DNA from 3 places in the Mesorhizobium sp. M0276 genome. Region 2 is predicted to be linked to each of the others. Evidence: predicted binding sites of a transcription regulator. Region 2 holds the regulator's gene; each other region holds the start of a gene.

Region 1 (3,243 bases), on a different contig from region 2:
GGCTGGTGTCCACTATGTGCCGCTCGACCCGGATTTCGCCGATGTCGCCGATAAGGTGCGTTATTTCGGACGACACCCGGCCGAGGCGCAACGCATTATCGCAGCGGCAAATGCCTATTGCCGCCAATTCTCCAACCAGCAGCACGAGCAGGCGATCTCGCTGCTCGTGCTCTACAAATATTTTGTCCTCAGCGGCCAGATCGAGCCTGATCCCGAGGTCTGGCGCTTTATCCAGAGTTAGAGCGTCGCGGGCTTTGGCGCCGAATTTCGCTCGTCAGATGCCGCTTCGGTCAATCACCAGATCGGCGGGGCCGAAGCGGTCCTTTGCCGTCAGCTGCTGGTGCCAGTAGGGATAGAGCAAGGGCGGCCGGCTGACCGCGTCGAGGCGACCGCGTTCGTCGCCGGTGAGCACCAGGCTCGCCGCCGCGATGTTGTCCTGGAACTGCGCTTCGGTTCTACCGCCGATCACCAGCGAACTGACCGCCGGCCGGCCGAGCAGCCAGGCCAGTGCCACCTGCGCCGCCGACACACCGCGCTGCGTGCCGATCTCGACAAGCACATCGACGATCCGCCACAGCCGGTCCTCGTCGCGGATCGGCGGTTCGGACCAGCCGGCGAGCTGGCGGGCGGTGGGGCTGTCGCGGCGGTATTTGCCCGACAGCAATCCGCCGGCCAGTGGGCTCCAGACCAGGACGCCGAGCCCCTGGTCGACGGAAATCGGCAGCAATTCATATTCCGCCTCGCGCGCTTCCAGCGTGTAGTGGATCTGCTGGGTGACGAAGCGCGGCTGGTGATGGCTGTCGCTGATGCCGAGCGCCTTCATCACCTGCCAGCCGGAATAGTTGGAACAGCCGACGTAACGGATCTTGCCCTGGGCAACCAGCGTATCGAGCGCGGCGATGGTTTCTTCCAGCGGCGTCACGCCATCCCATTCGTGCAGGAAGTAGATGTCGATGACGTCGGTCTTGAGCCGCTTCAGGCTCCTTTCGCATTCGCGGATCAGGTGATGGCGCGACAGGCCCTCATCGTTGGGACCTTTGCCGATCCGCATCCGCGCCTTCGATGCGATCAACACGTCGCCCTTGCGCTTGCCGCCGAGGGCTTCGCCAATGATCTCTTCCGAAATGCCGTTCGAATAGACATTGGCGGTGTCGATGACGTTGATGCCGGCATCGATACAGAGGTCGATCATCCGGCGCGCCTCGTCGAGGTCGGTCTTGCCGACAGCCGAAAACGCGCCGGCGCCGCCGAAAGTCATGGTGCCCATGGTCAGCGTCGAAACCTTCAAGCCGGAACGGCCGAGAGTGCGGTATTCCATGTCAGATCCTCGTGATTGCATTGGGAAAGGGGCTGGGGAGGGGTGCCCCGAATGTGACTGCTATTTGTAGGACAATTTGAGCGGCTTGTCGCCATGCCACGACGACGGATCGATCATGCCTCACGGGATTTGCAGCGGCGACGTCATGTTCCAGGCTGCAATAAAACCGTCATTACCGGCCTATATTGAAGTCGGCTCAGGTGTTGCCGCTCCAAGACGCAAGCCAGCAACTAGGGGCGCCGACGTGGACCGACAGCGCTTGCAAGCGGAGCAACTGATATGACCGAGCTAAAGCAGAATTCTCCAGCCAGGGACTGGCTTGAAGCCGAGCTCGCCGACACGCTAGACGAGGACTATGAGCTCGAAATATCGGAGCCGGCGCTGTCGATGGAGATCGCCAAGATCTACAAGAACGCGCATCCGCCTTCGATCGAACGCATGCAGTATTTTCGCGACTTGATTACCTTGCAGTCCGAACTGATCAAGCTGCAGTCCTGGGTCGCATACCACAAGAAAAAGCTGGTGGTGATTTTCGAGGGCCGCGATTCGGCCGGCAAGGGCGGCGTCATCAAGCGCATCACCCAGCGGCTCAACCCGCGCATCTGCCGTGTCGTGGCACTGCCGGCGCCGACAGAACGCGAGAAGTCGCAATGGTATTTCCAGCGTTATGTCCCGCATCTGCCGGCCGGAGGCGAAATCGTGCTGTTCGACCGCTCCTGGTACAACCGCTCGGGCGTCGAACGGGTGATGGGCTTTGCACAGCCCGATCAGGTCGAAGAATTCTTCCGCGACGTGCCGGAGTTCGAGCGCATGCTGGTCCGCTCGGGCATCACCGTCGTCAAATACTGGTTCTCGATCACCGACGAGGAACAGCAGATGCGCTTTCTGATGCGCATCCACGATCCCATGAAGCAGTGGAAACTGTCGCCGATGGACCTGCAGTCGCGTGTGCGCTGGGAACAGTACACCAAGGCCAAGGAAGAAACTTTCATCCGCACCAACATCCCGGAGGCCCCTTGGTTCATCGTCGAGGGCAACGACAAGAAGCGGGCGCGGCTGAACTGCATCGACCACCTGCTCAAGCAGATGCCATATGAGGAGGTGCCGCACGAGGAGATCACACTGCCCGAGCGCGTCTTCAACCCCGAATACGAGCGCCAGACGCTACCGCGCGAGCTTTATGTGCCTGAGAAGTATTGAGATAGACGAAGCTGCGATCTCCCCCTCGCGGGGCCCTCGCGGGGGAGATTGGCTCTCCACCTAAGCCCGCTTGATGGTGACGTGCGTGGCGAGCGGCGTCGCAACCTGCTCGCTGCAGACATAGCCGAGCTTGACCATGTCCAGGCCGCCAAAAAGGTTCTCGCCCGTACCGAGCAGCACCGGCGCGATCGCCAGATGCATCTCATCGATCAGCTTCTCCTGGAGATATTGCTGGATGGTGGCGACGCCGCCGCCCACCCGCACGTCCTTGCCATTAGCCGCTGCTTTTGCCTGTTCAAGTGCCGAATGGATGCCGTCGGTGATGAAATAGAAGGTCGTGCCGCCCTCCATGACGATCGGTTCGCGCTTGTGATGGGTCAACACGAAAACCGGCACATGGTAGGGCGGGTTATCGCCCCACCAGCCCTTCCAGCTGTCATCGGGCCATTCGCCGCGGATCGGTCCGAACATGTTGCGGCCGAGGATCCATGCGCCGACATTCTCGAAACTGCGCGCCGCGAACGCCTCGTTTATATCGGTGGTGCCGCCATCTTGTCCGAGCACCATCTCACGGAAGGTGCGAGTGTCGACAAACCACTTGTGCAAGGATTCCCCACCGACGCCGAGCGGATTTTGCAGATCCTGATCGGGACCGGCGCCATAACCGTCGAGCGATAGGGTGAAAGCGTTGACACGAAGTTTGGGCATAAGGGCCTCCTCGGTAG
Region 2 (3,243 bases):
CGACGCCAGCGGCCTCAGCCTCTCCGGCGGCCAGCAGCAGCGGCTCTGCATCGCCCGCACCGTGGCGGTGAAGCCGGAAGTCATCCTGCTCGACGAGCCCGCCTCGGCGCTCGACCCGCTGTCGACCGCCAAGATCGAGGAACTGATCGACGAGTTGCAAGCCGACTACACGATCGTCATCGTCACCCACAACATGCAGCAGGCGGCGCGCGTATCGAAGCAGACGGCCTTCATGTATCTGGGCGAGCTGGTCGAGTTCGACCGCACCGAGAAGATCTTCACGTCGCCCCGCGAGAAGCGCACGCAGGACTACATCACCGGCCGCTTCGGCTGAGCTCAGGCATACGAGGAACAGGATCATGAGCGAACACACAGTCGCTTCTTTCGACGAGGATCTCGGTCAGATCAGCAAGCTCATCAGCGACATGGGCGATCTCGCCAGCTCGATGGTCGGCGGTGCGACCAAGGCGCTCTTGAATTCCGACAACGCCTTGGCACAGCGCGTCGTCTCCGATGATGCGATCATGGACGCGCGCCAGCGCGAGCTCGACGACCGCGCAATCACGCTGATCGCCAAGCGGCAGCCGATGGCCGATGATCTGCGCCATGTCGTCGGTTCTATCCGCATGGCCGGCGATCTCGAACGCATCGGCGACCTTGCCAAGAACATCGCCAAGCGTGTCGGCACTGTCGGCCTCAGCGTCACGCCGCGCGACCTTTCGCACTCGATCGATGGAATGGCACAACTGGTGCTGATCCAGGTGCAGGGCGTCATCGAGGAATATGCGGCGCGTGACGCCGCCGCGCTGGCGAAACTGCGTGCCGACGACGAACGCATCGACGTCAAATACACCTCCGTGTTCCGCGAGCTTCTCACCTATATGATGGAAGACCCGCGCAACATCACCGCGTGCACGCATCTTTTGTTCTGCGCCAAGAACCTCGAGCGCATCGGCGACCATGTCACCAACATCGCGGAAAATGCCTATTATGTTTTGACCGGCACGCAGCTGCCGGCCAATCGTCCGAAACAGGACGAGACGACAATGTCCGCGCCCGCGGCATGACGACAGGGGTAACCAGCCGATGATCGCGCCACGCATCATGGTGGTGGAGGACGAGGAGCCGCTAGGCGTGCTGCTCCGTTACAATCTGGAGTCCGAGGGCTATCAGGTCGAGGTCGTGACGCGCGGCGACGAGGCCGAGATCCGGCTGCAGGAGAACGTGCCTGACCTTCTGGTGCTCGACTGGATGGTACCGGCGGTCTCCGGCATCGAACTCTGCCGGCGCCTGCGAATGCGTCCCGAGACCGAGCGGCTGCCGATCATCATGCTGACCGCGCGCGGCGAGGAGAGCGATCGCGTGCGGGGCCTCTCGACCGGCGCCGACGATTATCTGGTAAAGCCGTTTTCGACACCGGAGTTCATGGCCAGGGTCAAGGCGCTGCTGCGCCGTGCCAAGCCGGAACTGCTGTCCAGCGTGCTGAAGGTCGGCGACATCGTGCTCGATCGAGAATCGCACCGGGTCTATCGCAAGAAGAGCGAGATCCGGCTCGGGCCGACCGAATTCCGCCTGCTCGAATTCATGATGCGCCATCCCGGCCGCGTGTTCTCGCGCAGCCAGCTGCTCGACAACGTCTGGGGCGAAACGATCTACATCGACGAACGCACGGTAGACGTGCATGTCGGGCGGCTGCGCAAAGCCGTCAACAACGGCCGCATGCCCGACGTCATCCGCACCATTCGGGGCGCAGGCTACGCGATCAGGGAAGACTAGCCGATAGATCGGAACCAAGGTTCAAATTCAATCAGCAGGTCGTCGCCAATGGCCACGCGATGGCAGACATTCAAGCAGGCGGCATCGAAGTCTAAACTGCCCTTCGCGGTCGCGGGCTCGCGCGTACCTTGACTGGCTGGCGATTGCCTTCCGATCTCCCAATTCGCTTTTCTGCCAGGCTGGCCGCAGGAAGCACGGCCCGTGACACTTTAGTTGGTCACATTGCTATCTTGCCCGCAGACCTCCGATCAAAGTCGCGCGCCTCAAGAAACAATTTGAACTAATATGGCTATGTGCCCGCTAGAGGATGTGGTTTCGCATAAATTCGCAATTTTATTAAAAATTGCATCCGACTAAGAGCGAGTTTCCCTCTTCTTTATTGATTGTATGTGCTCCGAATAGTCAATACGATCTTGGATCTGATGATGATTCCGCGGGAACGATCTCGTTCGTTGCAACGTTGCTTTGAAAGCGGTCGCCGGACGCTGCGCCGAATGATTTGACCAGGTCGGACACTAAGAGGAAGGATTTCTGATGAGCACGGTCTTAAACGCCAAAGGTATTCCTCTTCCCTACACCGGCGCGTCCAGTCATTGGTTCTCGGCAACCGGAGCCGGGGCCGAACTGCATGGCACTTCAGGCAACGACTCCTTCTGGGGAGACACCGGCGTCTATGTCACGATGTACGGTGGCGCCGGCGATGACTACTATCACCTCTATTCCACCAACAATAAGGCGGTCGAAGATCCCGGGGCCGGGATCGATACGATCGACACCTGGATGAGCTACAAGCTCCCCGACAATTTCGAGAACCTGGTCGTTACCGGCGCCAATCGATATGCGTTCGGAAATGCGTTGGACAACATCATCAAGGGCGGGTCGGGTCATCAGACGCTGGATGGCGGCAAGGGAAATGATGTCCTGATCGGCGGTGACGGCGCCGACACTTTCGCCATCTCCAAAGGAAATGGGAGCGATCTTATCTTCGATTTCGGTGCGACCGATGTGGTGCGCCTTAACGGCTATGACTTCACTTCGTTCGACGCCGTCCGTTCGCAGATGGTTCAGGTGGAATCGAACGTGATGCTGAACCTCGGATCTGACGAGATCCTGGTGTTCAAGAATACGACCATCGACAAGTTGCAGCCCACCCAGTTCGAACTGCCGATAGACAAGTCCGGAATGACGCTGTCCTTCTCCGACGAATTCAACACGCTGAGCCTTCGGGACGGGCAGGACGGCACGTGGAATTCCAATTTCTCGTGGGGCGCGCCGAACGGCAGCACATTGAGCAGCAATGGCGAGTTGCAATGGTATATCGACGCCAATTACGGGCCGACGAGTTCCGTCCACCCGTTCAGCGTTGAAAACGGCGTCCTCACCATCACCGCCGCGCAGGCGCCGGAGGACATCAAGCCTCTGATCAACAACTACGAATACACATCGGGGATACTGACGACCCACGAC
Region 3 (3,243 bases), on a different contig from region 2:
ACGCAAATCAAGCGCGTCTCGACGCATGCTCCCGAGAGGGCGGCATGGCCGCGCCCTGGAGCTTTGTTATGTTGGAAACCTATCGAGTGACTGAACATCACCCCAAACTCGGCGAATTCGGCTACGCCGGCGACGATCATGTCGTGCCCTTCGAAGTCGGCCCGCTCGACGTGCGCGGCCGCACCGTCCAACTCGGGCCGATGCTCGATGCCATCCTCAGTCGCCACGATTATCCCGAGCCGGTCGCCCGGCTGCTGGCGGAGGCGTGCGTGCTGACGGTGCTGCTCGGCACCTCGCTCAAATTCGAGGGCAAGTTCATCCTGCAGACGCGCACCGACGGGCCTGTCGACATGCTGGTCGCGGATTTTTCCACGCCCTCGGCGCTGCGCGCCTATGCGCGTTTTGATGCCGACCGGCTGGAGGCGCTGGTCGCGGCGGGCGAAACGTCCCAGCAGACCCTGCTCGGCACGGGCGTGCTGGCGCTGACCATCGATCAGGGCGCCCACACGCAGCGCTATCAGGGTATCGTCCAACTCGACGGCGAGACGCTGGAAGATGCGGCGCGTACCTATTTCCGTCAGTCGGAGCAGATTCCGACCGATCTCAGGCTGTCGGTGGCCAAGCTCTTGACGCCCGGCCCGGGCGGCACCCGTGAGCAGTGGCGCGCCGGTGGCATCCTGGCGCAGTTCCTGCCGCAGTCGCCCGACCGCATGCGCGTGCCGGATCTGCCGGGCGGCGATGGCGATCCGCGCGAGGAGATCCACGATCCGGCCGACAATTCCTGGCAGGAGTTGCTGGCGCTGCTCGGCACCACCGAGCCGACCGAACTGATCGATCCGACGATCGGTGCCGAGCGGCTGCTCTACAGGTTGTTCCACGAGCATGGCGTGCGCGTTTTCGGCAGCGTTCCGGTCGCCGACCAGTGCTCGTGCTCCCGGGACAAGATCCGCGGCATCCTCGAAGGCTTTTCCGCCCAGGAGATCAAGGACAGCACCGAGGACGGCGGCATCCACGTCGCCTGCGAGTTCTGCTCGAAGCAATATGACTTCGACCCGGCGGAGTTTGCGGCGGCCCAGTAGAACACGCCTTGCCGGCCGCCTCGCGGCCGGTGAGGCAAATTAATTCACCGTCCGCCGCGTCCCCGGCAGGTCGAGTGAAAATGCGGGGATGGCGATGTCGAACGTCTCGCCCCGCTTGTTGCGCATCGTGTAGTGCCCGACCATGATGCCGGACGGTGTCGAGAGCGGGCAACCGGACGTGTATTGGTAGCTGTCGCCGGGATTGAGTTCGGGCTGGTCGCCGACGACGCCAGCGCCGCGTACCTCTTCGACCCGGCCAGTGCCATCGGTGATGTGCCAATAGCGCGACAACAGCTGGACGGAATCGTCCGACTGATTGTCGATGGTTATCTGATAGCCCCAGACATAGCGGTTCTCGGACGGATCCGAGCGATCCTCCATATAGAACGGCCTGACCTGCACTTCGATGTTGCGCGTGACGGCGCTGTACATAAGCGGCTCCAATACAATCCGGTAACTTTCGGCGCTCCGTGATGGCCGGTCAACGGTGCGCGTCCTATCGTCGCGGTCTGCAGGGCAGGTGCCGGCAAAGAATGTCATTTAAGTGACACGTGACGATGGTCAATGATGGTGTGTGCCGATCAATGCTGCGCGACTCGGGCGCTCCGTCGAACTGTTGAGATCTGTCGTCATGCCCCTAGATTGTTCTGGTGGGCGGCTTTCCTGGAGTTACCGGATCTCGATGGAACTCACTCTCGTAGTCGCCACGCTTTCAATTGCTCTCATCCTCTCAAATCTCGCCAGCATCGTGCTTGCGGCTTCGCGTCTGAAACGGCGCCGCGCTATGGCGCCGCCGGCCGGCAAGCCGCGGCCGGTGTCGATCGTCGTGCCGTCGCGTGGCGTTGAGCCGTTCACGCTCGAGACGCTGGAGCGCGCCTTCTCGCTCAACTGGCCGCGTTACGAGCTGATCTTCTGTGTTGCCCATGCCGACGATCCAGTGGTCAGGCTGATAAACAGGGCGATTGCCCGGTTTCCCAAGGTGCCGGCCCGGCTGCTGGTCGGCGACGACCGTATCAGCGCCAATCCGAAGCTCAACAATTGCGTCAAGGGCTGGGAAGCGGCGCGGCACGACTGGGTTGTCCTGGCCGATTCCAACGTGCTGATGCCGAGAGACTACGTCCAGCACCTGATGGCTGCATGGCGACCCAATACCGGCCTTGTCTGCTCGACGCCAATCGGCTCGCGACCGGCCGGCTTCTGGGCTGAAGTCGAATGCGCTTTCCTCAACACGCTGCAGGCGCGCTGGCAATATGCGGGCGAGGCGCTTGGCCTTGGCTTTGCCCAAGGCAAGAGCATGCTCTGGAACAAGCCGATCCTCGATGCCAATGGCGGCATTCGCGCGCTGGCCGCCGAGATCGCCGAGGACGCCGCCGCGACCAAGCTGGTCAATGGCCTCGGCCTGCGCGTCAATCTCGTCGCCGCGCCTTTCGAGCAGCCGCTCGGCCGGCGCACATTTGGCGAGATCTGGTCGCGCCAGGCCCGTTGGGCGCGCCTGCGCCGCGTCACCTTTCCGCTGTTCTTCGCGCCTGAAATCCTGACTGGCGCGGTGGTGCCGCTGGTGCTGGCGCTGATTGCGGCGGCAAGCGCCGGCATCAGCCCCTGGGCAACCGCCATTGCCGTGCTGGCCGCCTTCTATCTTCCCGAGTGCGTCCTCGCCCGGTCGAAGGGCTGGTACCTGTCGCCACGCCTGGTCGCAGCTATGGTAACGCGCGACCTGATCCTGCCGGCGATGTGGGCGCGCGGCTGGCTCGGCGGTGCCGTCGAGTGGCGCGGCAACGCGATGACCATCGGCACCAAGGCGGCCAAGCTGGAAGAGACGCCATCCGGCGCCTGAAAGGTAAAGGCTTGCTATTTGGCCTTCAGCGCCTGCGCGATATCCTCAAGCAGATCTTCGGTGTCTTCCAGGCCAACCGACAGTCTGAGCGTGCCCGGTCCGATGCCGAGTTCGGCGCGCGCCTCATCGCTCAGGTTCTTGTGAGTTGTCGTCGCCGGATGGGTGATCAGGCTCTTGGCATCGCCGAGATTGTTGGAGATCAGCACGATGTCGAGCGCGTTCTGCAAGGCGAAGGCCGCCTGCTTGCCGCCTTTGACATCCAGGCAGATCAGCGTCGAGCCGCCCGACATCTGCTTCTTTACGACATCAGCCTGCGGGTGGTCGGCGCGG

Evidence for each region. Region 2 encodes PhoB, which activates phosphate uptake and scavenging genes when phosphate is short. Its sites were predicted from a motif close to TGTCATNNANCTGTCAT; they were not measured.
Region 1: the regulator PhoB is predicted to act here: its motif matches at 1,475-1,491, upstream of ppk2 (polyphosphate kinase 2).
Region 3: the regulator PhoB is predicted to act here: its motif matches at 1,614-1,630, upstream of NKJ01_RS06670 (ceramide glucosyltransferase).

Annotation. Positions count from the first base shown of each region.
Region 1 covers NZ_JAMYSC010000026.1:63,242-66,484, reverse strand. Annotated here, with positions in the region: gene NKJ01_RS20895 (glycosyl transferase family 90) at 1-241, shown strand, start outside; gene NKJ01_RS20890 (aldo/keto reductase) at 275-1,318, opposite strand; gene ppk2 (polyphosphate kinase 2) at 1,598-2,518, shown strand; gene NKJ01_RS20880 (dihydrofolate reductase family protein) at 2,579-3,226, opposite strand.
Region 2 covers NZ_JAMYSC010000009.1:46,207-49,449, reverse strand. Annotated here, with positions in the region: gene pstB (phosphate ABC transporter ATP-binding protein PstB) at 1-334, shown strand, start outside; gene phoU (phosphate signaling complex protein PhoU) at 360-1,067, shown strand; gene phoB (phosphate regulon transcriptional regulator PhoB) at 1,087-1,776, shown strand; gene eglC (endo-1,3-1,4-beta-glycanase EglC) at 2,311-3,243, shown strand, end outside.
Region 3 covers NZ_JAMYSC010000006.1:9,788-13,030, reverse strand. Annotated here, with positions in the region: gene NKJ01_RS06680 (Hsp33 family molecular chaperone) at 45-1,079, shown strand; gene apaG (Co2+/Mg2+ efflux facilitator ApaG/CorD) at 1,119-1,511, opposite strand; gene NKJ01_RS06670 (ceramide glucosyltransferase) at 1,762-2,913, shown strand; gene NKJ01_RS06665 (O-succinylhomoserine sulfhydrylase) at 2,928-3,243, opposite strand, start outside.